3 regions of the Methylobacterium sp. ME121 genome follow, and region 2 is predicted to be linked to each of the others. Evidence: riboswitches for the same ligand, from Rfam matches in the RefSeq annotation. Region 2 holds a riboswitch; each other region holds the start of a gene.
What was found. A riboswitch is a leader RNA that binds a small molecule or an ion and turns the genes downstream of it on or off. The one in region 2 is predicted to bind cobalamin.
Positions count from the first base shown of each region.

Region 1: another riboswitch for cobalamin. It lies ahead of ME121_RS06435 (TonB-dependent receptor plug domain-containing protein); the one in region 2 lies ahead of ME121_RS20255 (TonB-dependent receptor).
Region 3: another riboswitch for cobalamin. It lies ahead of ME121_RS04205 (CbtB domain-containing protein); the one in region 2 lies ahead of ME121_RS20255 (TonB-dependent receptor).

Region 1 covers NZ_BBUX01000005.1:110,227-120,111, forward strand. Annotated here, with positions in the region: gene ME121_RS06410 (AAA family ATPase) at 1-189, opposite strand, end outside; gene ME121_RS06415 (DUF6925 family protein) at 201-1,166, opposite strand; gene ME121_RS06420 (ABC transporter ATP-binding protein) at 1,144-1,959, opposite strand; gene ME121_RS06425 (FecCD family ABC transporter permease) at 1,956-3,002, opposite strand; gene ME121_RS06430 (ABC transporter substrate-binding protein) at 2,999-3,832, opposite strand; gene ME121_RS06435 (TonB-dependent receptor plug domain-containing protein) at 3,841-5,811, opposite strand; cobalamin riboswitch at 5,931-6,139, opposite strand; gene nikA (nickel ABC transporter substrate-binding protein) at 6,432-8,006, shown strand; gene nikB (nickel ABC transporter permease subunit NikB) at 8,018-8,962, shown strand; gene nikC (nickel ABC transporter permease subunit NikC) at 8,983-9,810, shown strand; gene ME121_RS06455 (nickel import ATP-binding protein NikD) at 9,807-9,885, shown strand, end outside.
Region 2 covers NZ_BBUX01000036.1:9,608-19,492, forward strand. Annotated here, with positions in the region: gene ME121_RS20250 (peptidase) at 1-706, opposite strand, end outside; gene ME121_RS20255 (TonB-dependent receptor) at 700-2,883, opposite strand; cobalamin riboswitch at 3,169-3,361, opposite strand; gene ME121_RS20260 (NUDIX hydrolase) at 3,499-3,933, shown strand; gene ME121_RS20265 (RluA family pseudouridine synthase) at 4,076-5,491, shown strand; gene ME121_RS20270 (alpha/beta fold hydrolase) at 5,458-6,171, opposite strand; gene ME121_RS20275 (hypothetical protein) at 6,370-6,750, shown strand; gene ME121_RS20280 (HAD-IA family hydrolase) at 6,809-7,474, shown strand; gene ME121_RS20285 (ATP12 family chaperone protein) at 7,521-8,312, shown strand; gene ME121_RS33885 (hypothetical protein) at 8,435-8,770, shown strand; gene ME121_RS20290 (glutathione peroxidase) at 8,783-9,268, opposite strand; gene ME121_RS20295 (DUF6894 family protein) at 9,467-9,727, shown strand; gene ME121_RS20300 (hypothetical protein) at 9,772-9,885, opposite strand, start outside.
Region 3 covers NZ_BBUX01000003.1:90,143-100,027, reverse strand. Annotated here, with positions in the region: gene ME121_RS04210 (coagulation factor 5 8 type domain-containing protein) at 1-932, opposite strand, end outside; cobalamin riboswitch at 1,087-1,281, shown strand; gene ME121_RS04205 (CbtB domain-containing protein) at 1,317-1,499, shown strand; gene ME121_RS04200 (CbtA family protein) at 1,516-2,268, shown strand; gene ME121_RS04195 (DUF1636 domain-containing protein) at 2,261-2,662, shown strand; gene cobW (cobalamin biosynthesis protein CobW) at 2,659-3,693, shown strand; gene cobN (cobaltochelatase subunit CobN) at 3,740-7,069, shown strand; gene cobG (precorrin-3B synthase) at 7,066-8,415, shown strand; gene ME121_RS04175 (precorrin-8X methylmutase) at 8,412-9,104, shown strand; gene ME121_RS04170 (precorrin-2 C(20)-methyltransferase) at 9,104-9,883, shown strand; gene cobJ (precorrin-3B C(17)-methyltransferase) at 9,880-9,885, shown strand, end outside.

The DNA of each region.
Region 1 (9,885 bases), on a different contig from region 2:
GCCCGTCCGTCGCACCTGCCAGTAAACCTGACGGTCCGGCGGCCAGAATGTCTGGCGCAGGTCGTCCAAGGTGAGGTGCACCCAGCCCTGCAGAGGGTCGTACCGGCGTGCGTAGGTCGTCTTGCCCGCGCCAGGGCACCCGATCAGCCCGACGACCCTCTGCCGGCGCGGGGAGGCCTCAACGTCCATGGAGCGCTGGGTCAGTCATGGTTGGCGGCGTGCTCGTCCTCGTCGAGCTCGAGGTCAGCCTCGACGGTCTCACCGCGCAGGTAGCGCGCCTGGACCTCGGCGACACGGCGGGCAGCCTGCGCGTGGCGGTTCGACACGAGGCTGTCTGGGCCGAGGTCCCCGCCGCGCTTGGCTGCCAGCAAGTCCGGGTCTCCCCAGCGGTTGAGAAGGACCCGGAAGGCATCGTGCCGGGCGACGTCGAAGGGGATGCGCTGGCCCATCATGTCCTTGTAGGGGTGCCCCGGATGGATGCCGGCGCAGGGGACCCAGCCCGCCGGAATCGGGGTTGTCGCCGCGTGTGTGCGGCCGCCGCGCAGGAGCTTGGGCAAGACGTGCGTGTGAGGCCCCTCCGGGCTGGTGCCGCCGGGTCCAGGGATCGGGGCGTAAACCTCGATGCGGCCGATCCGGGCGAGGAACACCCGGTGGGGGCTCAGCGCCACGAGTTGGCGACCGATCGGGCTCGCGGGGTCGAACAGGGGAAGCCCGACGCCGGATCGGAGACAGGCGATGGTCCCAGGGTCGCTCGTGCGCACGCAGGCATCGATCGCTAGGAGGCCGAGACCCAGGTCGAACAGGATGGCATCCCGGTCCCGTTCGCGGGCGGCGTCCCGATCAGGGCCGAGTTCCGTCACCACGCCGCGCCGGTTCATCGCGCAACTCGCCTCCGGCAGGCAAAGGGCGACGGCGTGGTTCCAGCCGGTCGCGACGGCGGTCTCATAGGCCACCGGACGTAAGTCGTGACTGGGAGCGAGCGCGATGGCGCCCCGCTCCGTCGCCAGACCCATGCGCCCGTCCGGCAGCGGCAACGTGGCCTCGTCGGGATCACGCATGAACTCGGCGATGGCCCCGAAGCTGCCGAGGCTCCAGGCTGTGCCGGGATCGGCCAACGCCTCGCGCAACAAGGTCGTGACCGCGTCAGCCCGTGATGGTGACGTCATCGCGTTCCTCCGTCGTAGCCCCGGACCGCGCCCAAGGCAGGATGTATCGTGTTCCGTCGCAAGCCCAGCCCCGCTCAGCCCTGATCCCGAACGCCTCGGTCAGTAAGACGTCGGTCAGGGCCATCTCCGGGGTGCCGTCCGCGACGAGGTGGCCACCGTTCAGTACGACGATGCGGTCGCAGAACCTGGCCGCGAGCGTCAGGTCGTGCAGCACGGCGACGACGCCGGTGCCGTCCCGGGAGACGCCCCGCAGAAGCGCCATCGCGTCGAGCTGGTGTGCTGGGTCGAGGGCCGTGACCGGTTCGTCGGCGAGAAGCCACGGCGCCTCGACGGCAAGCGCCCGGGCGAGCAACGCGCGCATGCGCTCGCCCGAGGAAAGAGTCGGCTCGGGTCGATCAGCGAGATGAGCAATGTCCGTACGCGCCATCGCCCGCGCCACCGCCATCTCGTCGGCCTCGGCCAGGGATGCGAATGCACGACGATGCGGAAGCCGGCCGAGCGCCACGATCTCGCGAACCGTCATCGGCCAGCCAACCCCCGCACCCTGGAACAGGGCGGCGATGCGGCGGGCACGCTCCTCGCGGGCCAAGCCGGACAATGGACGGCCGTCGAGGGTGACCTGACCCTGCGTCGGGTCAATGAGCCCCGCCATGGCACGAAGCAGTGTGGTCTTGCCGGCTCCGTTTGGGCCAACCAACCCGACGAAGCGGCCGGGCTCCAGGGTGAGACCGATGTCCGAGAGGATGGTTCGTCCATCCAGCGTCACCTGGGTGTCGTGCAGGTCGAGGCTCATGCCTGCCTCCCGCGGCTGCGCAGGAGCAGCACGATCAGGAACGGCGCCCCAACCAGAGCGGTCACCACGCCGAGCTTGAGTTCGGGCCTGGTGGCGAGCAGGCGCACGCCAATATCCGCCACAAGGACCAGGACCGCCCCCGCGAGGCCGCTCGGCAGCAGGCACGCGCCGGGGCGGGCACCGACGAGGGGCCGCATCAGATGCGGCACGACGAGGCCGACGAAGCCGATGGCGCCGGAAACCGCGACCCCGCTGCCGACGGCCAGGGCCGCACCGGTGACGAGACGCAGGCGCACGGAGACCAGGCCGACCCCGAGACTCGCGGCGGTGTCCTCGCCAAGGGTCAGGGCGTCGAGAGCGGAGCCGGTCGACAGCATCAGGGCCCAGCCGACGGCCATCAGCGGGAGGCACAGGAGCACGTGGTCCAGACTACGGTCGCTGAGCGAGCCCATCAGCCAGAACACGATCTCCAGGGCCGCGTAGGGGTTTGGCGACAGGTTGAGCGCCAGCGCGGTGAGGGCTCCGGCTAGACTCGACAGCCCGACGCCCGCGAGGATCAGCCCAAGGGTGCTGCTGCCGCGGGCGACGAGCGCGTTCAGGAGAAACGCGGCGACGCCGGCGCCGGCGATGCCGCCGAGCGGCAGGGCGAGGCTCATGGTGCCGGCGAGGCCGCCGTAGAAGACGATGACCGCGCCAAGCGCCGCCGCGGAGGAGATGCCCAGGATGCCGGGGTCCGCGAGCGGGTTGCGCAAGTAGCCCTGCATCGCGGCGCCGGTCAGGCCGAGGCTGAAGCCGACCAGCACTCCGAGCAGGGCGCGCGGGATGCGAAGCTCCCACAGGACCAGGGCCGGCAGCGTCGTGCGACCGGCGACGAGGTCCGCGAAGGCGGCGGGCACGTCGAAGGGCGCGTAGCCGATGGCGATGGAGGCGAGCGTCAGCGCGAGAGTGGTGAGCCCGAGGACGGCGATGACGGTTCGCCGGGCGCGCGGCATACCATGGCGACCGGAGGCCGTTGGACGGAGCGAGGTGACCGGCGCGTTCATGGCTGAGGCGCCTGCGTATTCGCTGTCTCGGCGAGGCGCGCCACCACCTCCGCGACCTGAGGACCGGGACAGGTCCACAAACGGTTCGGGATGTCGACCGTTCGATGCGCCCGCGCGAGAGCCCGAAAAACCGGATGGTGCAGGAGTGTGTCGGCGAGCGATGGCGAGCCCGGTGCGCCCTCATCGACGACAATCAGGTCTGGGTTCGCCAGCGCCGCGGCTTCGAGGGGCACCTGCCCGAGGCGGTCACGCCCGATCTCGGCCGAGACGTTGACGAGGCCGGCTGCGCGGATCAGCGCGTCCCCGAGCCCGCCGGGCGCGACCGTGAAGGCGTTCGGGCGCATCACCAGGGCGCGTAGAGGCCGCCTGGCCGGCACGATGGCGGCAAGACGCGCATCGAGCGCCGCCACCATCGCCTCGCCCCGTTCGGGATGGCCGAGCGCCGCCGCGACCTGCCGAATCTGTGCGCGGACGCCGTCGAGGTCGGCCGGCACGCCGAGTTCGAGCACGGGGGCGCCGACGCGCTTGAGCATGCCCACCGTCGTGCGGGTCGTGAAGGCACCGGCGATGACGAGATCGGGCTTCAAGGCCACGACCTCCTCGGTGAGCCCCCGCGTCACCGGCAGCCCGACCGCCTCGCTTGCGACCGTCGACCCGCGCGGGTCGCGGGCGAGATAGGTGACCGCCAGCACCTGGTCGCGGTCCGCCAGCCGCAGGACGAGCTCGTCGGCGCACAGGTTCATCGAGACTACCCGCACGGGTGCCGCCGCCGCGCCTATGGATACGGCGGACATCATGGCCGCAAAGGTGATTACGAGGCGCGACGGCATCGGCGACCTCAGAAAGACGTCACGCGGACGCCGCCGTAGACAGCGAGCCCTGGACCCTGGAAGCCGGTCGGGTTCTGGTAGCGCTGGTCGAACAGGTTATCGATCCGCCCGAACACCGTGAGTGTCTCGCTCCAGGCGTAGTTGACCGACAGGTTCACCAGCGTGAAGCCGGGGGCCTTCAGGCGGGGCACGGAGAAATCCCTGTTTCCGTCCACGAACGACCCCAGCACGATGAGAGAGCCGGTCATGGTCAAGCCCGGCATCAGGTTCCAGATCGCGGTGGCGCTGACCTTATTGCGTGGCCGGCGCAGCAGCTCCTGGTGGGCGATCTCGTCCTTCGTCACCGTGGTGGTCCAGTCGAGCCGCCCGCTCCAGAACTCGTTCAAGCGCAGGGCGACGAAGCTCTCGGTGCCGTAGCCAGTCGCCTGACCGACGTTCACGTTGGTGGAGAAGGTCGGGTAGTAGGCCGTCTGGATCAGGTTCTTGAAGTCGGTCTGATAGTAGGTCGCGCCCACGGTCATGAACCCGTCGAACAGCGGCTGCTCGAAGCCGCCGTCGAACCCGAAGCTTTCCTCCGGCCGCAGGTTCGGGTTCCCGAAGAATCGGAAGCCCGGGTAGTCCTGATAGAGCTGGCTCAGGGTCGGCGGCTTGAAGCCGGTGCCGACGCTGCCCTTCAGGCGAGTCCCGGTGCCGGGCACGATGTAGCTCGGCGCCACCCGAAAGGTGGTCGCGCCGCCGAACTGGTCGTTCGCGTCGTGGCGGATGTTGGCGACCAGCGCGGCGCCCGCGAAGGGTGTCGTCTGAAGCTCGGCGAAGCCGGCGGTGTTGCCGTTGGATCGGTCGATGCCGGTCGTCTCGAAGCGCTCGTCCTCGCGCTGTGCCCCGAACAGGACGAGGTTGCCGGGAGAGAATTGCCAGTCGCCGCGGTAATCGAACCGGGTCCGCTCGCCGAGGTAGGTGGTGGGCGTCGGCGGCGCGAGCGGGTCGAGCGGGCCGGCGAACAGGCGGTCGAACTTCGAGTAGTTCGCCCCGAAGACGTTGTGGAAGCCTGGCACCGGGGTCCACTCGGCCTCGCCCCTCATGATCAGTTGCTGCTGGTCGTTGAGGTTCCGGTACGGCAGCGGCACGTACGGGAAACCGCCGTCGGCCTGGTCGAGATAGGCGCTGTCTGAGAAGCGCAGCACGTAGTTGAGGCGGAACTCGTCGGTGAGTTGCGCCCCGAGCTTGGTCGAGACCGTCTTGATGTCGGTGAAGGCGGTCCGCAACGGCACCCCGCGGGGCAGTAGCTCAAACGGGGTGACCTGGATGGCGGATTGCCGGATGTGGCCGACCGAGACCGAGTAGTCGAAAATGCCCTCCGAGCCGGAAATGTTGCCGAACTGGTTGAAGGTGCCGAACGAGCCGCCTTCGACCGTCGCCGTTGCCCGAGCTGGCCCTTCGCCACGCTTGGTCACGACGGAGATGACGCCGCCGATTGCGTCGGCCCCGTAGAGGCCACTCTGCGGCCCGCGCAGCACCTCGATCCGCGAGAGGTCGTAGGTCTGCAACTGGCTGAAGTCGAAGGAGCGGTTCGGGGTCGAGGGGTCGTTGACGTCGATGCCGTCGATCTGGACCTTCACGTGGTTCGAGTTGGTGCCCCGGATGAAGACCGAGGTCTGGCCGCCGGCGCCGCCGGTCTGCACGACGTTGAGGCCCGGCACCTGCTGCAGAGCATCCGGCACCGTCCGGCGCTGCTGCTCCTGAAGCAGGCGGTCGGTGAGCACAGTGACACTCGATCCTGTGTTGGCAATCGGCGTCAGCACGCCGGTAGCCGACACGGAGATCTCGGACAGTGAGACCGCGGCCTGCGCGCCTCCCTGAGCATCGGCGAAGGGCGCGGCGACCTGCTGCGAGCGGGCGGGAATGGAGACGAGCAGCGCGGATGCGGCGCAGGACAGCGCCAGCGTGCGCCGGAGCGCGGAGGAAACGGGACTGGACACGGGACGGCCTCGGGGGACGGCTGTGGCACGTCACCGCGAACGAGGCCTCGGCGGTCGCGTCCTCCAAGGAACCACGACGCCGCGACACCTCCCAGGACACCCCGCCCGGCAAGCTCCGCGTGTGACCACGGCTGACGGCAGGTCTCCTGGCTCGCGGGTCGTCGCCCTCTCATCGTCTTCCCGGACGAGGCCGCCCAGTGACGTGGTGATGAAGGACTCGCCGCTTACAGTTGCGGGGGCAGCCGCGGTATCGGCCGAGCCCTCACGGGCCTGACCTCACCGCGTTCCCTTTTGATCCCCGAGGGGAACCGTCTTGCTCAAGCTAGGCTGCGGTGCATCTATCCGTCAACGCACGGAAGCACGTTGTTCAGATGTGTGGCATTTGAGGCGTCGGTTGATGTCTAAGCAGTGTGGCTTTCCGCCGATCCGTTTTGAATTCACACCCTCGCCAAGCGACGAACGTCCGCCGGGCTCCCACAGGATAGAAGTGGGACGTACTGAACACCTTAGCGAAGGGTGTCCAATCCTCGGTCGCGGTGAACACCCTGTTGGAAAGGGTTCACGGTCAAGCTTGGGCGGTGTATGATGTTCGGCGGCGATCCTCATACCGCGACCCATACATGACCAAGTTGGCGACCCTCGCCGTCGCCGCGATGGCGGCGAGCTTCCTCGGACCGCCCCAGACAGCCGCCGGGCAACTCACCTACTCGTGGCCCTCGAATGTCGGACCGCTGAACCCGCACCTCTACGCGCCCAACCAGATGTTCGCGCAGGCGAGCGTCTACGAGCCTTTGGTGAAGTACCGCGGTGATGGATCGGTCGAGCCCTGGCTCGCGACCTCGTGGACCATCTCTGAGGACGGGCGGACCTACGATTTCGTACTGCGCCCCGGCGTGACCTTCAGTGATGGCACGCCCTTCGACGCGAAAGCGGTCAAGGCGAACTTCGACGCGATCCTGGCCAACCGTCCGCGGCACGCGTGGCTCGATCTCGTCCAGCAGATCGAACGCACAGAAGTTGTCGGGCCTCTGGCGTTCCGCCTCGTCCTGAAGGCGCCGCACTACCCGACGCTGCTCGAACTTTCCCTGCCGCGGCCCTTCCGGTTCCTGTCTCCGAGCGCCATGGGCCCTGGCGGTACGACGGCCGTCGGCATCAGGGCGCCGGTCGGCACTGGGCCGTGGCGGCTCGTCGATACTCAGCTCGGCGTCTCCGACACGTTCGAGAGCACCCCGGGTTACTGGGGCCCGAGACCCATCTTCGACCGGCTCGTCGTCAAGGTCATCCCCGATCCCAACACCCGCGTCATCGCCCTGCAGACGGGGGAGATCGACTTCGTCTATGGCGCGGCCGGCCAGATTCCTTCGGAAGCCTTCGTCCGCCTTCGGGACATGGCCCCGAACTTTGCCGCAGCGGTCTCGCCGCCGCTGGCGACCCGGGTGCTGGCGATGAACTCCGCGCGCTTCCCGACCGATGATCGGGCGGTCCGCCTCGCCATCAACCACGCCGTCGACAAGGACACGCTGGTCCGGACGGTACTCGACGGGATCGAGCCGCGCGCGGACTTCCTGTTTGCGCCGCGCGTGCCGTACGCCGACGTCGGGCTGAAGCCCTACGGCTTCGACCGGGCCGCGGCCTCCCGCATGCTCGATGCCGCCGGCTGGACGCTTGGGCGTGACGGCGTGCGTGAGAAGGACGGACGCCGCCTTGCCGTCGAGATCGATTTCGTCGGGACAAACGCTCAGCAGCGGGCGATTGCCGAGGTTCTCCAGTCCGATCTTAGCCGCGTGGGCATCGACGTCCGGCTGATCGGTGAGGAGGAGAGTTCGATCCTGGCCCGCCAGAAGGATGGCCGCTTCGGCCTGATCTTCGGCGAGACCTGGGGGCCGCCCTACGATCCCGCCTCTTTCATCAGTTCGATGCGCACCCCGTCACACGCAGACTATCAGGCGCAGGTCGGGCTGCCGGAGAAGCCGGGCATCGACGCGACCATCGCGGAAGTGCTCGCCACGACCGACGAGACCGAGCGCCGACGGCTCTATGCCAAGCTGCTGACCACCCTGCACGAGGCCGCAATCTACCTGCCGATCTCTCACGCCGTGGCCATAGAGGTTCATCGTACCTCGATAACGGACGTCGGCTTCGGCGCGACGATCAACGAGATCCCCTTCGCTGCCATGCGGCCGGCGGCCCGATGACCGCCACGCCGATGCTCCGCTTCATCGCCGCCCGCCTCGCACTGATCCCGCCGATGCTACTCGGCGTGTCGATCCTCGTGTTCGTGATGCTGCGGCTTGGCCAGGGCGACCCGGCCCTCGACTACCTGCGCCTGTCGCAGATACCTCCCACCGACGCCGCCCTCGCCGACGCACGTATCCTGCTCGGCCTCGACCGACCATTCGTCGTCCAATACCTCGATTGGCTTTGGCGCGCCCTGCAAGGGGATTTCGGCCTCTCCTACGTCACGCGCCGGCCGGTCCTGCCTGAGCTCCTCGGCTACCTGCCCGCGACCCTCGAACTCGCCGGGACCGCGCTCGCCGTCACCATTGCCGTCAGCCTGCCGCTGGGCGCCTGGGCGGCCGCCCATCGCGGCGGCTGGCAGGATCGCCTCGTGCGTGGGATCGCCGTGCTCGGCGTCTCGCTGCCGAACTTCTGGATCGCCTTCCTGCTCGTCGCGCTCTTCTCGGTCACCCTGGGATGGCTGCCGCCGATGGGGCGAGGCACACTCGCGCATCTCGTCATGCCGGCGCTGGCGATCTGCCTGATGTCGCTCTCGGTCAACGCTCGCCTCCTGCGGGCGAGCATGCTGGAGGTCGCGGGCACGCGCCACGTCCTCTACGCACGTCTGCGCGGGCTCCCCGAGCGAACCGTGCAACGCCGACACGTGTTCCGGAACGCCCTGGTTCCGGTCGTGACCGCCACCGGCATGCATGTCGGCGAACTCCTGGGCGGCGCGCTCGTGGTCGAGACGATCTTCTCGTGGCCGGGCGTCGGCCGCTACGCGGTCTCGGCGATCTACAACCGCGACTACCCGGTCATCCAGTGCTTCACCCTGGTCATGACCGCGGTGTTCGTCCTCTGCAACCTCGCGGTCGACATCGCCTATGCCTGGCTCGATCCGCGCATGCGTCTGGGTGGGGAGGCGGTGGCGTGAGGCCGGCCGCATCCAGGCGGGTGACCCGCACGGGCTTGGGATCGGTCGCGGTCCCCGGCGCGCTCGCCATCATGATCTTGGTGCTGGCGCTCCTCGGATCGCTGGCCGCGCCGCACGACCCCTTGGCGGTGAACCTCACCGCCCGCTTCGAATCGTCGAGCCTCCTCCATCCCCTCGGCACCGACCATCTCGGACGGGATATCCTGTCCCGCCTGATCGCCGGTGCGCAGACGACGCTCGGCACCGTCGCGGCCGCCCTGGCCCTTGTAGTGGCGCTGGGCCTCGGCGTCGGTGCCGTCTCGGGGATGCTGGGAGGTCGGACCGACGCCTTACTCATGCGCCTGTGCGACGTGTTCCTGACGGTGCCGACCTTCGTGCTGGCGCTGTTCCTGATCGGCGCGTTCGGCACCGGCCTCGTCAACGTCATCGCGGCAATCGCGCTGTCTCACTGGGCTTGGTACGCCCGCATCGTCCGAGGTCTCGTCCTCGAACTCAAGACGCGCGACTACGTCCTTGCCGCCCGGATCGCGGGGGCGTCGCCGGTGGCGGTCTTCATCGAGCACGTGCTGGCGGGGGTCCTGCCGCCGCTCGCGGCGGTCGCCACCCTGGACGTCGGCCACATGGCCCTCCACGTCGCCGGCCTGTCTTTCCTCGGCCTCGGCGTGCAGCCTCCGACCCCAGAATGGGGTGTGATGATCAACGAGGCCCGAACCTTCTTCTGGACACGGCCCCTGCTGGTCGTCTGGCCGGGGCTCGCGATCGCTGTCGCCGTCCTCGCGTTCAACCAGCTCGGCGACGCGCTGCGCGACCGCCTCGATCCGACGTTGGTTGCGGAGCGGGGCCTATGAGCCCGCGCGTGCTCCGGGCCGAGAACCTGTGCGTCGAGACCCGGCGCGGAGCCGAGGCTGTGCCGCTGGTCGCGG
Region 2 (9,885 bases):
GCCCGCTCAGCGCGCCCAGGGTGGCGAAGCCCGACAGCCACAGCAGGACCGTCCGCCACAGCTCGGGCCGGGCGCGCAGCGGCGTGAGATAGATCCAGTGCACCACGGCGCCGACCCAGTTCCACGCCCGCTCGGACCGGGTCGTGTCGAGGGCGATCGCGCCGGTGACCTGCGAGACGTAGAGCTCGGTCCCTGCCGGGTCCCCGAGGGCGACCTTCAGGAAGGGGCGGAGCGGGTCGTACCGGGCCGTGACGGTCCACTGGTCGCGCTCGACCGGCGCGACCCGAGCATCCGGAGCCCCGTCCGGGATCCCCTCGGTCGCGAGACGCAGCGCGTCTTCGGGCGTCACCGGGCCGAGCCGCGCACCGGTCCGCGCCGAGACCGTGGCCCGGGCGCCGTCGCGGTCGGCGATCCGGTAGACCGCCTCGCCGCCCCGCATCTCCAACGCGAAGGCGGCCGGCGCGCCGCCGAGCCCGCCGGCCCGCAGCGCCGCCTCGGGCGCGACCGTGACCTGATCCCAGGCGATCGGGGCGAGCCGTGACAGCCGCTCGGCCTCGGTGAGTGCCGGGAACGGCACGTAGAGCATCACCAGCCCGGATCCGATCCACAGGGCGAAGAACAGGCCCGCGACGATCCCGGCCCAGCGGTGGAACAGGAGCAGCCAGCGCCGTCCCGCCTTGCCGAACCGCCGCGGCCGGCTCACCACGTCACCGTGTAGGCGACCTCGACCGAGCGCGGGCGCCCGAGCAGCCAGTTGGTGCCGACCCCGTTCACCGCGTTGCCCGAGATCGCGTAGACCTTGTCGAACAGGTTGTAGACCCGCACGGACAGGCGCGAATCCGCCGTCACCTGATGGTCCAGGACCGCGTTGACGAGGTTGTAGGCCGGGCGCCGCGCCGTGTTGCCGAAGTCGCTGTAGACCTGCCCGACGTTCTGCAGCCCGACCCGCGCGGTCCAGTCGCGGGTGACGTCCCAGGTCAGCCAGAGGTTGGCCACGCGCTCCGGCACGTCGATCGGCTGGTTGCCGGCATACGAGACCGTGGCGCCGTTCACCGTCTGGTCGAACCGGTCGTACTGCGCGTGCAGGAGCGCGAGGTTGCCGTCGAGGCGCCAGCCCGGCGCGAAGCGCCAGCCGAGCGCCAGCTCGAAACCCTGCGAGGACTGGCTCCCGACCTGCGTCGAGAGCGTCGGCTGTCCGGGGATCGCCGAGATCAGGTTGTCCTTGACGATCCGGTAGCCCGCGACGGTCCATTCCAGGGCGCCGTCGAAGGCCAGACCCTTGGCGCCGATCTCGACCTGATCGCCGGTCGCGAGCTTGAAGCCGGCCAGCGACTGCGACAGCGTGATCAGGCTGTTCACCGGGTCGGTGGCGAAGCTGTACTGGGCGTAGAGCGCGCTGTCCGGCGTCGGGTTGTAGACGAGGCCGAACCGGTAGCCGAGCGCCCGGTAGGTCCTCTCGAACCGCGATCCCGTCTGCAGGTCTTCCCGATTGAGCGTCGGCACGTCGAGGCGCACGCCGGTGAGGAACGAGAGCTTGTCCGACAGGATCAGCCGGTCCTCGGCGAAGACCGAGGCCTGGCTCGTCTGCGTGGCGTAGGCCGGACGGGCCCGCCCGTTCTGCGGGAACAGGCCCGGATCGTAGCCGGTGAGCGGCACGCTGGTGGTCTGGTCGAAGTAGAAGTTGTTGGTGTGGCGGAAATCGATGTGGTTCACGTCGAACCCGGCCACGAACTGGTTCGGCAGCCCGAACAGGCTCCCGCGGAACGTCGCGTCGAGGCGGTCTCCGACCTGCTCCTGGCTGTGGTAGATCTCCAGGTAGTCGCCCCGGTCCACGAGCCCGGTGCCGCGGTTGTAGCTGTACTGCTCGACGTCGAGCCAGTGGCGCCGGCTGGTGAGCCGGTAAGCGGTGTTGCGGATCGTGATGTCGGCCGAGGGGGACCACTCGGTCTTGAGCTGGGTCCAGTTGTCGGCCCAGGTGATCTTCGCGTCGCGGACGTTGTAGTTGTTGAACCGTATGAGGTCCGGGATCCGTCCCGCGACGAGCGGCGTGCCCCAGTAGCGGGCGGGCTCCTGGTAGCCGAGATCGTGGCTCAGCGTGAACGCGAGGTCGGCGCTCGGCCGGAACAGCAGGGCGGCGGAGACCGCGAGGTTGCGGAAATCGCCCTCCGGCCGGATCCAGCCGTCGGCGCGGTTGCCGCTGACGTTGAGGCGGTACGCGAAGGTGTCGCCGTACTCCGCCTGGCCCAGCGGGCCGCCGGAATCGAGGGCGAGGCGCGCGACCCCGTCGGTGCCGATGACCGCGCGGGCGGCGTTGACCGGCACGAAGACCGGCTTCTTCGGAACCACGTTGATGACGCCGCCGATGGCGCCGTCGCCGTAGAGCACCGAGGACGGCCCGCGCAGCACCTCGATCCGCTCGACGTTCCACGTGTCGAACGGGAAGGTCACGGTGTTGGCGCCGACGTAGAAGCGCGTGCCGTCGTAGAGCTGCTGGATCGAGTTCGGCCCGGCGAAGCCGCGGGACGTGAACGCGCCGTTGCCGTTGCCGGGCGCCGCGATGGTGGTGATGCCGGTCGCGTCCTGGGTCACGGCCTCGGCGATCGTATCCTGTCCGCGGAGCCGCGCGGTCTCGCCCGACACGATGTCGAGGCTGGCCGGCGTCTCCAGCGGCGTCAGGCCGAGGCGACTCGCGGTCCGGTCGGGCGTGCGCAGGTTGAGGCCGTTCGGCGGGAGGCGGCTCGGGTCGCCGCCCGCGCCCGCGACGGACAGCTCATCCAGGGTGACCGCCTCCTGGGCGGCGGTCGGGCCGGCGAGGAGCGCGAGGAGAACGCCGCAGAGCGGGGCCCGCCCGCCGAGGCGGGAGCGATAGGTCGAGAATGACATGGGAGAAGCGGTCCGTGCACGGCGCGCGCCGGCCCCCGCGTCGTACACGCATTGTAATAACATTACAACGCGTCGGCCGTCCGGATGGCTCAGCCTGTGCGGGCGCGCGACGGCGTCCCGGGACAGGGCTCGAGGGTCTCGAGGCGGCGGAGACGGGCATGGGAAACGGCGTCGCGGGCGCGCTTGCTGTGGCACGTCACCGCGAACGAGGCCTCGGCGACCGCCTCCCCTCGGGACTGGCGGCGCCTCGACACCCGCCAGGACACCCCGCCCGGCGCGTTTCGCGTGTGACCACGGCTGACGGCAGGTCTCCTGGCTCGCGGGTCGCCGCCCTCGCACCGTCTTCCCGGGGTGACCCAGTGACGTGGTGGTGAAGGGCTCGCCGCTCACAGTTGCGGGGGCAGCCGCGGCTTCGGGGCGAACCCCTCACCGCGTTCCCTTTTGATCCCCGAGGGGAACCGTCGAGCACAGCTTGGCCGTAGCGGGCCCGGGCGTCAACCGCGTGTCCGGTTGTTGCCGTGGATCGGCGCGCGGGGCACCGAGCCGTTGCGGCCTCGCCGACGACGGGCTAGCCGGTGCGGGATGACGGTCTGGCGGCCCCCTGCGGAGATTCGCGTGAAGGCGCTGGGCCTGCCCCGGCGCGGCAACAGCCTGCTCGTGGCGGAGGTCCGCGCGGATGACGGGCGCCTGAAAGGCGTCCGGCCCCTCGGCGGCAGCGTCGCCTTCGGCGAGCGGGTCGAGGACGCCCTGATCCGGGAGTTCCGGGAGGAACTCGGCGTCACCGTCTCGGTGCTCGGCGGCCCCCGCGTCATGGAGAACATCTTCACGCACGAGGGGCAGGTCGGGCACGAGGTGCTGTTCCTGTTCCCCGTCGCCCTGCCGCCGGGGCTGTTCGACGGGCCGGAGCGCTTCGTCTTCCACGAGGATTCCGGCACCGCCTGCGTGGCCCGGTGGTGCGATCTGGACGGGCTCGACGTCCCGGGCGGTCCGGATCTCTTCCCCGCAGGCCTGAAGGCCCGGCTCCGCGACGCGTGGGACGCGGAGCCCTGACGGACCGAGCCGGCCCACCGCCTTTGCCGCTCGGCGCGGGCGATGCTACAGCCGGGCAATCCCATCGGTCCGGACGTCCGCGACGCCGCGGCCCATGCGCTTGGACGCTCCGTCCGACGCGAAGACGGGTGCCGGCGGAAGCATGACGACACGACCTCCCAGAAGCGGCGGGCCGAAGGGGCGCAAGCCCCAGGCCGGCAAGTTCGATGCGGGCAAGTTCAGGGGCGGCAAGGCCCAGGCCGACGGCCGCGCCCGCACGGGCCCGCGCACCAGCGCCCGCGACGCCGCCGAGCGCGCGGCCCGCAACCGCGGCGAGGATGCCGGCACCCGCGATCCTTGGGGATCGCAGGGCGCTGCGGTCTCCGCGCCGGCCCGGCCCCCGAAGCCGCGCCGCGACGCCGCCGCACCGCGCGACGACGCACCGCGGGACGCCGCCGCGGCCAAGCCCGGCAGCCGGCCTCCGGCCAGGCGCTCGGCGGCCCCCTCCCCCGCCCTTGCCGCCGCCCCCGCGCCCGGTCCGACCCGGCGCGAGCAGCGCGCCGCCGCCTCCGCGACCCTCGCCTCCGGCGTGCAGACCCTGACGGTCGAGCCGGACGAGGCCGGGATGCGGATCGACCGCTTCCTCACCGCCCGCTTCCCGCTCCTGCCCTTCACCCGCGTGCAGACCATCGTGCGCAAGGGCGAATTGCGGGTCGACGGCAAGCGCGCCAAGCCGAACGACCGGCTGGAGCCGGGCATGAGCGTGCGCGTGCCGCCGCTGCGCCTGGACCAGCCTACCGAGCGGCCGCGCAGCGCCGCCCGCGAGCAGGACGACGCGGCGTTCATCCGGTCGCTGATCCTCTACGAGGACGCCGACATGATGATCCTCAACAAGCCCTTCGGCCTCGCGGTCCAGGGCGGTTCGGGGACGGTCCGCCACGTGGACGGCCTGCTCGCCGCCCTCACGGGTCCGGACGGCCAGAAGCCGCGCCTCGTCCACCGGCTGGACAAGGATACGGCCGGCTGCCTGATCATCGCCAAGACCCGACTCGCCGCCGCGACGCTGGCCAAGAGCTTCCGGTCCCGGGCGGCGCGGAAGATCTACTGGGCGCTCACCGCGGGCGTTCCCCGGGTGCGGCAGGGGCGCGTCTCGACCTACCTCGCCAAGGAGGAACCCACGGACGCCGACGCGCGGATGCGGGTCGCCAAGCACGGCGACGAGGGTGCGAGCCACGCGCTGACCTACTACGCGATGGTCGATCAGGCCGCCCAGAAGCTGTCCTGGCTGTCGTTCAAGCCGGTCACCGGCCGCACGCACCAGCTGCGCGCCCACGCGGCCCATATCGGCCACCCGATCGTGGGCGACCCGAAATACTTCTCGGTGGAGAACTGGGAGCTGCCGGGCGGAATCCAGAACCGCCTCCACCTGCTCGCCCGGCGGATCGTCATCCCGCATCCGCGCACCGGCAAGCCGGTCGACGTGAGCGCGCCGCTCCCGCCCCACATGGCCCAGAGCTGGAACCTCCTGGGCTTCGACGCCGCCCGTTACGACCCGATCGTCGAGGCCCCGGAGGCCTGAGCCCGCAGCCAGGGCACGATCGCGTCCGCCAGGGCGTCGGGGGCTTCGAGCGGCAGCATGTGGCCCGACCCGTCGATCACCGTCAGGGTCGCGCCCGGGATGCCGTCCCGGAGCTCCCGCGCCTCGTCGAGGCTCCGCAGGGCGTCCTGGGCCGCCGCCACGACCAGGGTCGGGCATCCGATCGCGCCGAGGCGGTCGCGGTCGGAGTCCCGCGCCTGCCCGGCCTGGCGCAGGAAGACCTCCCCGCCGAGCCGGTCGCCCATCTGCCGGATCCGTGTCAGGAGCGCGCCGTCGCCGGCCCGGTCCGGGTGCACCGACTGGAGGATCGCCGCGCGGCTGAGGCCCCGGTAGCCCTGCTGGCGGATATGGGCGACGGCGGCGGCCTTCCGGCGCGCCTGGGCGAGCGTGTCGGCGCGCGACGAGGTGGCGACGAGGACGAGCGCCTCCACCCGGTCCGGCACGAGCCGGGCGACCGCCCGGGCGACGTAGCCGCCCATGGAGAAGCCAACGAGCCCGAAGCGCGCGGGCGCCTCCGCGGCGACGCGGCGCGCCATGTCGGCGATGGCGGCGTCCCGCGCGAGGTCGCCGTGCGCGATCGGGCCGACCTCGGCGAGACGCGCGACGATGTCCGACCAGAGGTCGGTATCGGTCATGAAGCCGGGCAGCAGGACGAGGTTCATCACCGGATCACCTTTTTCGTCACCGCAATAACCGTCCCGCGCGCCCTGCCGCGCCGCGGCATGTTTGTGAAATTGGGGCGCGATCCGGGCGTCCCGCGTGACGCATGCCTTGGCAACCGGCCGCGCCGCCTCATATGCTGCCCCGCGCCCCGCCGATCCGCCGCGGGGCGTTTTCCCGGCGGTTCGAGACCCTGACACATGAAGCTCGCGATGCTGGCCTGCCTCGCCGCCCTGTGCCTCACCGGGCCGATCGCGCATGCCGCACCGGGCGAGACGACCAAGGCGGCGCCGGCGGCGAACGGCACTCACCCGCCCGAGACGGCGGCCCCGCATCCGGCCGCCTCGCCCGCACCGGGCGCGGCGCCCGCGCAGGCCGCCCCGCGGACGGCCAACAATGCCCGCGCGGAGCGCCGGCGGCGCTCCTACGCGGCCTGCAACCGCGCCTCGCACCAGCGCGGGTTGCGCGGCGGCAAGCGCCGGCGCTTCCTGATCCGCTGCCGGCTCGGCTACGAGCGGACCCGCGTCCCCGGCGGGCAGCCCGCCGCGGCCGCGCCGGCACAGCCGGGCCGGAAGCCGTGACGGAGACCAGGATCTACCCACCCGCGCCGTCGGGGCGGCTCTCGGCGCGCCGGCCGCGATGAGGCTCGTCGTCTTCGACGTCGACGGCACCCTCGTCGACAGCCAGCACCTGATTGTGGCGGCCCAGGAGGTGGCTTTCGCGGAGAACGGTCTGCCGGCGCCGGGGCGGCGGGAGGCCCTGTCGGTGGTCGGCCTGTCGCTGCCGCAGGCCTTCCGGCGCCTGGTCGGCGAGGACGGCCCGGTCGCGGAACTCTCGGAGAGCTACAAGCAGGCCTACAACCGCCTGCGGCTCGACCCCGCGCACGAGGAGCCCCTGTTCCCCGGCATGGCCGACCTGCTCACCCGGCTGCGCGGGCGCTCCGACGTGCTGATCGGCCTCGCCACCGGGAAGTCGCGGCGCGGTGTCGACCGGCTGATCGCGCATCACGGCTGGGCGGGCTGGTTCGCCACCACCCAGAGCGCCGACGACGCGCCGTCGAAGCCGGATCCGACCATGCTGCAGCAGGCGATCCGCGAGGCCGGCTGCGAGCCCGAGGCCACCGTGATGGTCGGCGACACCACCTTCGACATCGCCATGGGCGTGGCGGCCGGCGCCACCGCGATCGGGGTCGCCTGGGGCTACCATCCTCCGGACGCGCTCTACGGGGCCGGGGCCGTGACGGTGGTTCCGAGCGCCGCGGCGCTGGAGGCGCTGCTTCTGGAGGGGCTCGCGACGGGCGCCTGATCGCGAGAGGCTCGCGCGCGGGGCCGGAAGCGCCTATCTCGCCTCCATGAGCGATCAGACGACAGACTGGCTCGGGCAGCCGAGCGACGGTGAGAAGCCCGATCCGGTGCGGGCAGCCCGCGGCCACGCCAAGCCGGCCCTGCCCCGGCGGTTCTACGACGAGGCCGCCTTCGCCGAGGACCAGGGCGGGTACCGGCTGACCCTGGACGGACGTCCGGCCAACACGCCGGCCCGCAACCCGCTGAGACTCCCCAGCCGGATCCTGGCCGAGCGTGTCGCGGCGGAATGGGGCGCCCAGGACACCGCGATCGACCCGGCGCGGATGCCCCTGACCCGGCTCGCCAACACGGCGATCGACGGTGTGACGCCCCGCCTGGCCGAGGTCGCGGCCGATCTCTGCGCCTACGCGGGTACCGATCTCCTGGCCTACCGCGCTGGCGACCCGGAGCGCCTCGTGGCGGCCCAGGCGGAGGCCTGGGATCCCATCCTCGCCTGGGCGCGGGACGCGTTCGGTGCGCGGGTGATCCTGAGCGAGGGCGTCATGCACGTCGCGCAGCCGGCCGACACGATCCGGGCCCTCTCCGAGGCGGTGAACGCGGTGACCGACCCGTTCCAGATGGCGGGTCTGCACACGCTCACGACGCTGACCGGCTCCCTGCTGATCGCCCTGGCGGTTCTCAAGGGCCGTCTGACGCCGGCCGAGGCCTGGGCCGCGGCCCATGTCGACGAGACCTACCAGGCCGCCGTCTGGGGGCGCGACGCCGAGGCGGAGGCCCGCCTCGAAGCGCGCCGGACGGAGTTCGAGGCGGCCGCCGCGTTCGTCTGGGCCGGCGACTGAGACCGAGCCGCCGGCCGGGGCCGTCGCGCAGATGCAATTGGGCAACAACCCCGCATTCGCGACGCCCGCCCCGCGCGGGCTGCTGACAAAGTGCGAACACTGTTTTAGGGTCGACGCACATTGTGTTCGAGTCGATGATGCGTGCCGATCAGCCTGCCCGATGCAGTTTTGAAGGCGAACTGGCTAGTTTGATCGCGACGAAGCAGTCTTCCCGGGATCTCGACGCGCGGTGCGCTCTCTTCGACGCCCTGTCGGATCTTGAGCGCCGTGCTCAGAGCGCGGGAGCGCCCGACATGACCTTGCGCAAGATCGCCGAGATCCGGTTCCTGACCGGGATCCTGCGCGAGTCGGTGCGTCCGTTCCCGATCGCGCCGCTGCGGACGGTGCTGCGCGCGCGTGAACGGGGCGACGCGCGCCGCGTCGCCTCCGCCGCGGCCGCGGATATCGACGCGGTCTGACGCCGGCGCGGCTCAGGCGGCCAGGGCGGCCTGGATCTTCGCCTCCAGGGCCGCGGGCTTCGTCCCGGGGGCGAACCGGGCGATGACCCGGCCGTCGCGCCCCACCAGGAATTTGGTGAAGTTCCACTTCACCGCCCGCGTGCCGAATAGGCCTGTCCGGGCCCGGGTTAGATGGGCGTAGAGCGGATCGGCTCCCGACCCGTTCACCGCGATCTTGGCGAGCACCGGGAAGCTCACGTCGTAGCGCAGGGCGCAGAAGCTCGCGATCTCGGCGGCGTCGCCCGGTTCCTGCGCGCCGAACTGGTTGCAGGGGAAGCCCAGGACCGTCAGGCCCGCTTCCCGGTGCCGGCGCCAGAGCGCCTCGAGCCCCTCGTACTGCGGGGTGAAGCCGCAGCGTGAGGCCGTGTTCACGATGAGCAGCACCTGACCGCGATGCTGCGCGAGCGGGTACGGTGTTCCGTCGGCCGCGGAGACGCTGAAATCGTGAACGGTCGTCATGCCGGATCACTCGGGCAAACCGGCCGGAACCGCAAGGCGCGCGCGTCGCGACATCGCGTCGGCCGCGATCCTAACGCCGTATATGGTCGATCGGGCGCGCGTGGCGTAACAGGTCCGTCAATCGCGGCGACGAGACTCGGCAGGGCCGCGAGTGAGGGGTACCGTCATCCCCCGCCTGGACCCGCCCGGGACGTGTGGATGCCGCGCTACCACTTCCACATCCACGACGGATCCACGATCCTGGACACCGCGGGGACGGACCTGCCGGACTGGCAATCCGCCCGGCTGGAAGCCGTCCGGCGCGCCGGCGACATCCTGAAGCAGGACGCCCAGCGCGTCGCCCTCGGCGAGGATTGGCGGATCGAGGTGACGGACCAGACGGGGCTGATCCTGTTCCAGATGACGTTCCTGGTGGTCGAATCCCCGGTCATGCGGCGGCACTCCGGCACCGAGCGCTGAGCCGGCCCGGATCCCCGAGCCCTGCCGGTCGGCCGTCGGCCGGTTCAGGCCGGCACTTTCCGGACGTCGAAGCTCGGGCCCTGGGGCGTCATCCGGTCGGTGGTGACGATGCGCTCGTCGGCGCCGACGATCCCGAGGCCGACGTCGCGGTCGGGCAG
Region 3 (9,885 bases), on a different contig from region 2:
CGGTAGAATGCGAGGGGCGGTTGCGGGTAGTGCGGATCGACCCAGGTGCTGAAGATGTCGCCCGAGCGGATGTGGATCAGGAGCTGGTCGTCGGGCTTGGCCGGGAAGGTCCTGGGCAGGCCGTTGAACAGCGGCCGGATCACGCTCTGCACGATCGCGCGCGAATCCGTCGGTCCCCGCAGCGCGGTCACGCGCTCGAACTGCGTCGGGTCGAAGTACAGACCCGACAGGAAGTAGCCGTCCGGCGGCAGCGGTTCGTCCGGCGGGATGAAGGTGATGCCGTCGCAGGTCAGCCGCTCGGTCAGGAAGATCACCTTGCTGCGGTCGACCTTGGGGACCTTGATGTATTTCAGGTTGAGCGCCTTCGCGACCGACACCGCGATGATGTACTGGACGAGGCAGTTGCCGAAGGCGCCGTTCTCGAACAGCGACAGACCGACGAGGGCGCGGCTCGCGCGGTCGGGCGCCGATTGGAGATTGTAGGTGACGTAGACGTTGGCCCCGGACTTCTCGTTCAGGAGCGTCACGTCGAGGCCGAGCATCGCCCGGAGGGCGATCAGGTCGACGGCGGCCTCTTCGGCGCGGACGGCAACGGGGACGATCCGGGCCGGCTCCGGCGCGGCGACCCGCACCGCGCGCGCCCAGGCCCGCTCGTCGGGGACGATGGCGGCCACGAGGGCGTCCGGGGTCGCGCTCCAGCCGGCGAGGTCCGGCTCGATCCACGTCGCGCCGTCCTGCGAGACCGCCACGGCGACGTCGCCGGGTTCCGGAGGGACCACCCCTCCCCCCGGTCGCAGGGCGACGGAGTGGATCGGGAAACGGCCGCCGAGATCGACTTCGAGCCACCTCGTACCCGCGTCCGATACGATCCGCGGGTCTCGGCCGGCCGCCAGATCGACGAGGACCGGGGTCGGATCGTCTGTCAGGGCCATCGGGTCTCCGGGAGCTTACCGCCCGCGCCGGGCGGGTGTCGGGTGCGGCGGTGCCTGCTCCGGGGCGCGGCCGTCAAGCCCGTCCGTGCCGCGGCGCGGCGCGGGAATCGGCCGCGATCCGGCGTCGCTCCGTTGTGTCCCGGCGGTCATGCGTCTACAACGACCGGGTGACGGTGCCCCGGCGACGGGGTGAAAAGGGAATGCGGTGAGGGGTCCGAGGCCCCGATTCCGCGGCTGCCCCCGCAACTGTGAGCGGCGAGCGCCCGCCAAGCGCCACCGGAGCGATCCGGGAAGGCGGCGGGCGCGCCGAGCCGCGAGCCAGGAGACCTGCCGTCACGACAGGATCCCGCAATGCCGCCGGTGGGGCGGCTGGAGACACTGCTGATGACGACCCAAACCCTCGCCCCCGTCGCCGCCGGCACCCGCGCGTCGGAGCGCCCGATCGCCGTCGCGCTCGCGGCCGTGCTGGGCCTCGGCCTGCTGTTCATGGCGGGCTTCTCGCCGGCGATCGCGCTCCACAACGCGGCGCACGATTTCCGACACACCCAGAACTTCCCCTGCCACTGACGTCCCCGGAACAGGGATGATCATCCGGCTCCTGTCGGCGGCCCTCGCCGCCGGCTTCTTCGCGGCTGCCGTCGTGACGGGCCTCGAACTCACGCTGACCTCGCCGCTGATCGTCGCGGCCGAGCGCTACGAGCAGCAGGAGGCGCCGCGTCAGGCCGCCGAGACGCTCCCGATCAGGGCGCTCCCGATCGTGCTGGCCCATGCCGGGCACGACCACGCCGCGCCCGACGCCGCGCCGGAATGGCAGCCCGGCCCCGGCCTGCCGCGGATGGCCTTCACCGGGCTCGCGACCCTCGTCGGCGGCGTCGGCTACGCGCTGCTGCTCGGCGCGGTGATGCTTGCCTGCGGCCGCGAACCCACGCCACAGGTCGGGCTCGCCTTCGCGGTGGCGGGCTTCGCCAGCGTCGCCCTCGCGCCGGGCCTCGGCCTGCCGCCGGAACTGCCCGGCAGCGCGGCGGCCCCGCTCGCGACACGCCAGGCGTGGTGGGTGATGACCGCCGCGGCGACCGGGATGGGGCTCTACCTGATCACGATCCGCCGCGCGCTGATCACCATCCTCGGGGGGCTCGTCCTGATCATCGCCCCGCACGCGGTCGGCGCACCGCAGGCGCCGGAGGCCGCGTCGGAGCTTCCGGCCGCGCTGGCCGCGCAGTTCGCCGCGCGGTCGCTGGCCATCAGCTTCGTGTTCTGGATCCTGATCGGGCTGGGACTCGGCTGGGCGTGGCAGGCCTTCGCCCGCGGCGCGGATCGGGGAGCGGCCCGTGCCTGAGACCATTCTCTACGTCTGCACCACCTGCCGCCGCTCGGACGACGACCCGGACGGCCCCCGCGCCGGGGCCCGCCTGCTGGAGGCGCTCCGGGCGCGGAGCGGCGGCACGCCGGATCTGCGGGTCGAGGCGGTGGAGTGCCTGTCGGTCTGCAAGCGGCCCTGCACCGTGGCGGTCGCCGCGCCCGACCGCTGGACCTACGTCTACGGCGACATGGATCCGGCCGCCTCGGCCGAGATCATCCTCGGCGGGCTCGCGGCCTACGCGGCGACCCCGGACGGCATCGTGCCCTGGCGCGAGCGTCCGGAGGCGTTCCGCAAGGGCGTGATCGCCCGCATCCCCCCTTTCCCAGAACCCCGCCCGGTCCCCGCCGGCACCCTGGAGGCCGCGGAATGACCCTCGTGAACAAGATCCCCTGCACCATCGTCACCGGCTTCCTCGGGGCCGGCAAGACGACCCTCGTCCGCCACGTGGTCGAGAACGCCAAGGGGCGCCGCCTCGCCATCCTGGTGAACGAGTTCGGCGACATCGGCTTCGACAAGTCGTTCCTGGCGGCCTGCGGCGTCGAGGGCTGCACCGAGGACGCCATCGTCGAGCTGCCGAACGGCTGCATCTGCTGCACGGTCGCGGACGATTTCGTTCCCGCGCTGGAGACCCTGCTCGGCCGCGCCGAGCCGCCGGAGCACATCCTGATCGAGACCTCGGGTCTCGCGCTGCCGAAGCCGCTCGTCCAGGCGTTCCAGTGGCCGGCGATCCGCTCGCGGGTGACCGTCGACGGCGTGGTCGCCGTGGTCGACGGCCCGGCGGTGGCCTCGGGCGCCTTCGCAGAGGATCCGGAGGCCTTGGCGGCCCAGCGGGCCGCCGACCAGTCGGTCGACCACGACAATCCCCTGGAGGAGGTTTTCGAGGACCAGCTCCTCTGCGCCGACCTCGTGGTGGTCAACAAGGCCGACCTGATCGACGCCGCGACCCGGGCGCGGGTCCGCGCCGAGGTCGAGGGGCACCTGCCCCGCGCCGTGAAGGTCGTCGAGACCGAGAACGGCGCCATCGACCCGCGGGTGCTGCTCGGCCTCGGCGCGGCCGCCGAGGACGATCTCGACGCCCGCCCCTCGCATCACGGCGAGGGCGAGGACCACGACCACGACGATTTCGAGACCGTGGCGCTGCCGGTCCGCCCGGCGGTGACCGCGGGGGATCTCGCGGCCCGGGTCGAGGCGGCGGCCGAGGCCGCCGGCGTCCTGCGCATCAAGGGCTTCGCCGAGGTCGAGGGCAAGCCCATGCGCCTCGTGGTGCAGGGTGTCGGCCGGCGCGTCACCCATCATTTCGACCGCCCCTGGCGGGCCGGGGAAGCCCGCGACGGGACGCTGGTGGTGATCGGCCTGAAGGGCTTCGACAAGGACGCCGTCGCGGCGGCCCTCGCGGGATGAGGTCGGTCGCGCACGCCCGCCCGGACTCGCTCTAGGGGCCGCCGCGGTGCATCTCGTGCGCATCGATGCCGTGTCCCTCGACGAGGGCGAGGCGGCCGTGGATCTCGGGCAGGAGCCCGGCGACCTCGTGGTGCTGTCGTTCACCGACAGCGACCTCGCTTCGGTCGGGCAGGCCCACGCCGCGGAGCCCGGTCTGCCGAGCCTTCGGCTCGCGAAGCTCGCCAAGCTGCGGCATCCGCTCTCGGTCGACCTCTACGTCGAGCGGGTCGTGGCGCGCGCCAAGGTCGTGGTGATCCGCTGCCTGGGCGGGCTCGACTACTGGCGCTACGGGATCGAGCGTTGCGCCGAGGCCGCGCGGGCGCACGGCGTCGTGCTGGCGGTCCTGCCGGGCGACGACCGGCCGGATCCGCGCCTCGCGGCGTTCTCCACTGATCCCGACCTCGCCGGGCAGCTCGACGCCTATTTCCGCGGCGGCGGGCCCGACAACCTGCGGCGGATGCTGCGGAGCCTGGCGATCCGCCTCGGCGGCGACGGCCGGGTCGAGCCGCCGCAGCCGCTCCCGCGCGGCTTTCCGTGGTGCCCCGGCTGCGGGGTCCTGCCCCTCGAGACGGCCCTCGCCGCGGCCGGGACCGCGGTCCCGCTCGCCGGTGCGCGGATCGCCGCCGAGCCCGTCGCGCTCCTCCTGATCTACCGCTCCGCCGTGCTCGGCGGCGATACCGGCCCGTTCGCCGCCCTCGCCGCCGCCCTGCGGGCCCGCGGGATCGGCGTGCTGCCGATGGCGGTGTCCAGCCTGAAGGAGCCGCAGGCCGCCGCCGCGGTCGCCGCGGCCGTGCGCGCGCGCAGGCCCGACCTCGTGATCGCCGCCACCGCCTTCTCGGCCCGCGAGGACGAGACCGACTTCGTCCTCGACGGCGCCGACTGCCCGGTCCTCCAGGCCTTCACGGTGGGCTCGCCGCGCGCGGCCTGGGCGGCCTCCGCCCGCGGCCTGGGCGCGGCCGATCTCGCCATGCAGGTCGCGCTGCCGGAATTCGACGGCCGGCTCTCGGGCTTCCCGATCTCGTTCAAGGAGGAGAGCGCCGAGATCGCCGGCTTCGCCGAGCGCCGCGCCGTGCCCTACGAGGCCGGCATCGCCGCGCTCGCCGACCGGGCCACGGGATGGCTGCGGCTGGCCGCCCTGCCGCGCGCGGCGCGGCGCGTCGCCCTGGTCCTGTCCGACTATCCCGCCCGCGGCGGCCGGGCCGGGTTCGCGGTCGGCCTCGACACGCCCGCGAGCGCCCGCGCGATCAGCGCCGACCTCGCGGCCGCCGGCTACGCGGCGGGCGCGCTGCCGGAGGCGGGAGCGCTGATGGCGGCGCTCACGGAGGGCGCGGCCCAGTTCCGGGTGCCGCTCGCGGCCTACGCGGCGTGGTGGCGCTCGCTCACCGAGGACGTCCGCGCCGCCGTCACCGCCAGCTGGGGCGAGGCCGAGGCGGACCCGGCCTGCGTCGACGGCGCCTTCCGCTTCCGGATCGTCCGGGACGGCAACCTCGCGGTCTTCCTCCAGCCCGACCGCGGCCGCGATCCCGATCGCAAGACCGGCTACCACGACCTCGAGTGGGCACCGACCCACGCCTACCTGGCGTTCCATCTCGGTCTGCGGCAGGGTTTCGACGCCCTGGTGCAGCTCGGCACGCACGGCACCGCGGAGTGGCTGCCGGGCAAGGCCGTGGCCCTGTCGCCCGACTGCTTCCCGGCGCTCTGCGTGGGCGGGCTGCCGGTGATCTACCCGTTCATCGTCGACGACCCGGGCGAGGCCGCGCCGCTCAAGCGCCGTCTCGGCGGGGTCGCGCTCGGGCACCTGACGCCCGACACCGCCGTCCACGCGCTGACACCCGAGGCGGCCCGGCTCCGCGAGCTGGTGGAGGAGTATTCGGCGGCCAGCGTGCTCGACCCCCGCCGCGCCCACCTCATCGCCCGGGCCATCCTGGAGGAGGCCGGGGCGGCCGGTCTGCTGGACGGTGCCGGGATCGGCGCGGACACGCCGATGGACGAGGCGCTGACGCGGCTCGACGCGCATCTCTGCGATCTCGGCGAGACCGTGTTCCGCGACGGCCTGCACGTCTTCGCCCGCGCGCCGCACGGGGCTGCGGAGCCCGTCGCGGCGAGCGCGGACTCCGAGCGCGCCGGCCTGCTCGCCGCCCTCGACGGGCGGTTCGTCCGTCCGGGCCCCTCCGGCTCGCCGTCCCGCGGGCGGGCCGACGTGCTCCCGACCGGGCGCAACCTCGCGACCCTCGACCCGCGGGCCATCCCGAGCCGCGCCGCCGCGCTCCTCGGCGAGAAGGCCGCCGCCGCCGTGGTGACCCGCTACCTTCAGGACGAGGGCGCCTATCCGGCCCGGATCGTCATGGATCTCTGGGCCTCGCCGACCCTGCGCACCGGCGGCGAGGACGTGGCCCACGCCCTGGCCCTGATGGGCGTGCGGCCGGTCTGGGACCACGCCAGCACCCGCGTCACCGGCTTCGAGATCCTTCCCCTCGCGATGCTGGACCGGCCGCGGATCGACGTCACCGTCCGGGTTTCCGGCGCGTTCCGCGACACCTTCCCCGACACGCTGGCGCTCCTCGACCGCGCCGCCCGCGCCGTGGCTGAGCGGGACGAGGCCGACGACGAGAATCCCCTGGCGGCGGCGCGGCGGCGGGGCGACGGCGCCGCGCGCGTCTACGGGGCCGCGCCCGGCCGCTACGGCGCCGGCACCGCCGCCACCGCCCTCGACGGCGCCTGGGACGGCCGCGCCGACCTCGGCCGCGCCTATCTGGCCGCCAGCGGTCACGCCTACGGCGACCGCGACGGCCCGGACGCCGATTTCGCCGCCCGCGTCGCGGCGGCCGACGCCTATCTCCACGCCTTCGACGTGGCCGAGCGCGACCTGTTCGACGGCGACGCCGGCGTCGACGCGATGGGCGGTTTCGCGGCGGCCGCGGCCCTGGAGGGCGCGAAGCCCGCGCTCTACAGCCTCGACGTGTCGGTGCCGGAGCGGCCGAAGGCGCGGACGGCCCGGGAGGACGCCGCCCGCCTGATTCGCGGGCGCCTCGCGGATCCCCGCTGGATCGCGGCCCAGCTGCGCCACGGCTACAGGGGGGCGCAGGAGCTCGCCCAGGGGCTCGACGCGGTCTTCGTCCTGGCCGCCGCGAGCGACGCGGTGACGGATGCCGGCTTCGAGGCGCTCTACGCGGCCTGGGTCGCCGATGCCGAGGTGTTCGAGCACCTGCGCGCCGCCAATCCCGCCGCGGCCCGGGCGATCCTCGAACGGTTCGACGAGGCGCGGGATCGCGGCCTCTGGCACAGCCGGCGCAACGCCCTCCCGGCCGACGCCCTGATGCGCGAGGCCGCCGAGTGAGCGCCGCCCCGCATCGGCGCGTCCCGCCCGAGGCGCCCGCCCGCCGGGGCTGGTGCCCGGGCCTGGCCAAGCCCATGCCGACGGGCGACGGCCTGCTCGCGCGCGTGCACCCGCCGCTCGGAATCCTGACCCTGGATCAGGCCCGCGCGGTGGCGGACGGGGCGCGGCGCTTCGGGAACGGGCACCTGGATCTCACCGCGCGGGCTAATCTTCAGATCCGCGGCGTCTCCGAGGCGACGCGCGTTCCGCTCGCCGCCTGTCTCGCGGCCCGGGGCCTCGGCGACGCGCGCGCCGACGGCGGCCCCCAGCGCCTGACGCTCACGAGCCCGCTGGCGGGTCACGATCCGGACGAGACGATCGACGTGCCGGCCCTGGCCGCCGCCATCGAGGCTGCCGGGCTCGCGACACCCGGACTTCCGGCCAAGACCCTCGTCGTCGTCGAGGGCCGCCCCGGCCGGGCGGTGCCCGAGGCGGATCTCTGCGCCGTCGCCGAGGGGCCGGGCGTCGTCGCGATCGCGGTCGCCCGCGGTGAGACCTCGCGGACGCTCCTGACCTGCAGGGAGGACGCGGCGCCCGGCCACGTGGCGGCCCTGCTCGGCGCCTTCGCGGGGACGGGCCGGCGCCGGATGCGCGACCTGGCGGACGACGAGCTGGCCGCGCTGACCGAGGCTCTTCGCTCGGGCAGGCCGGCGCCCCCGATCGGACCGGCTTACACGCGCCGCGGCTTCGCACCGGAACGGGAGCCGGCACGTCCGGCGCGCGGATCGGATCTCCGGGGCGTCGCCATCGACGCGCCGTTCGGGCGCTGCACCGCCGATGCCCTCGACCGGGTCGCGGCCACGGCGACGGCGGTCGGCACGGACGCGATCCGCCTCTCCCCCACGCGCGGCTTCGTGCTGCTGGTGCCGGCCACCGCCTTCGACGCGGCGGCGGCCGCGACGGCGGCGCTCGCGGCGGAGTTCATCGTCGTCCCGGACGATCCGCGGCGCGCGATCGCGGCCTGCACGGGGGCTCCGGCCTGCGCCTCCGGATCGACCCCCACGCTGACGGATGCGGCGCGCCTCGCGGCGGCGTTCGGCCCGCTGGCGGGCGCGGGCCGCGCCGCGCACGTCTCGGGCTGCGCCAAGGGCTGCGCGCGACCGGGCCCGGCCGACCTGACCCTCGTCGGCCGGGACGGGCGCTACGGCGTGGTGATCGGGGGGGCGCCCGGCGATGAGCCGGCGATGGATCTCCCTATCGAGGCCGTGCTGGAGCGGCTAGGAAGAGCCGAGATCGACGGGCTTTCCGCCGCCTTCGCGCCGGAGATCACCCCTTCGGCATGCGGGAGGACCAGGAGACCGGCATGAGCGCGAGCCAGAACGCCCTGCGCCAGACAGGATCGGAGCCGGCCGCGGCCCACGAGTCCCCGTCCCGCTACGACTACATCCGCGACGGCGGCGCGATCTACGCGCGCTCCTTCGCGATGATCCGCGCCGAGGCGGATCTCGGGCGCTGGTCGGGCGCCGCCGAGCGCGTCGTCGTGCGCATGATCCACGCCTGCGGCATGACCGACCTGCCGACCGACGTGGAGATGGCGCCCGATTTCGCCGAGGCCGGGGTCGCGGCTCTGAAGGCCGGCGCGCCGATCCTGTGCGACGTCCGCATGGTCGCCGACGGCGTCACCCGGGCTCGCCTGCCCGCCGACAACAGGGTGATCTGCACGCTCGGTGACCCGCGCGTGCCCGATCTCGCCAAGAGCCTCGGCACGACCCGCTCCGCGGCCGCCATGGAGCTGTGGCGGGAGCATCTCCCGGGCAGCGTCGTGGCGGTGGGCAACGCCCCGACCGCCCTGTTCCGCCTCCTGGAACTGCTCGATGCCGGCGTGGCGCCGCCCGCCGCGGTGATCGGCATCCCGGTGGGCTTCGTCGGCGCGGCGGAGTCGAAGGAGGCCCTGGCGCGGGACGGCCGCGTGCCGTTCGTGGTCGTGCACGGGCGGCGCGGCGGCAGCGCCATGACGGCCGCGGCGGTCAACGCGCTCGCCAGCGAGGTCGAGTGATGGACGGTTTCGAACGCCTCGACGGCCCGACCGAGGAAATCCCCGCGGCCGCCGTGACGGGCACGCTCTACGGCGTCGGGATGGGCCCGGGCGATCCGGAGCTGCTGACCGTGAAGGCGCAGCGCATCCTGATGCGCGCGCCGGTGCTGGTGCATTTCTGCAAGCGCGGCCGGCGCGGCAACGCCCGCACGATCGCGGACGCGATCCTGCGCGATCCCGCCCGCGAGATGGCCCTCGCCTATCCCTACACGACCGAGATCCACCCCGAGCACCCGGACTACGTGGCGGCGCTGGCCGGCTTCTACGACGACGCGGCCGGGCAGCTCGCCGATCACCTGGGTGCCGGGCGGGACGTCGCGATCCTGTCGGAGGGCGACCCCTTCTTCTACGGCTCGTTCATGCACCTGTGGCGGCGCCTGAAGGACCGCTTCCCCGTGGATGTCGTTCCGGGCGTCACCGGCATGTCGGGCTGCTGGACCCGGGCCGGCACGCCGATCACCTGGGGCGACGACGTCCTCACCGTCCTGCCGGCAACCCTGTCGCTCGACGCGCTGACCGAGCGCCTGCGCGGCACGGACGCGGCTGTGGTGATGAAGCTCGGGCGCCACCTTCCGAAGGTGCGGGCCGCCCTGTCGGCCGCCGGGCTGCTCGCGCGCGCAGTCTACGTGGAGCGCGGCACGATGGCGGGCGAGCGGGTCGTGATGCTGGCCGACAAGGCCGACGACGACGCGCCCTACTTCTCGATGGTGCTCCTGCCCGGAGAGGGCCGCCGGCCGTGAGC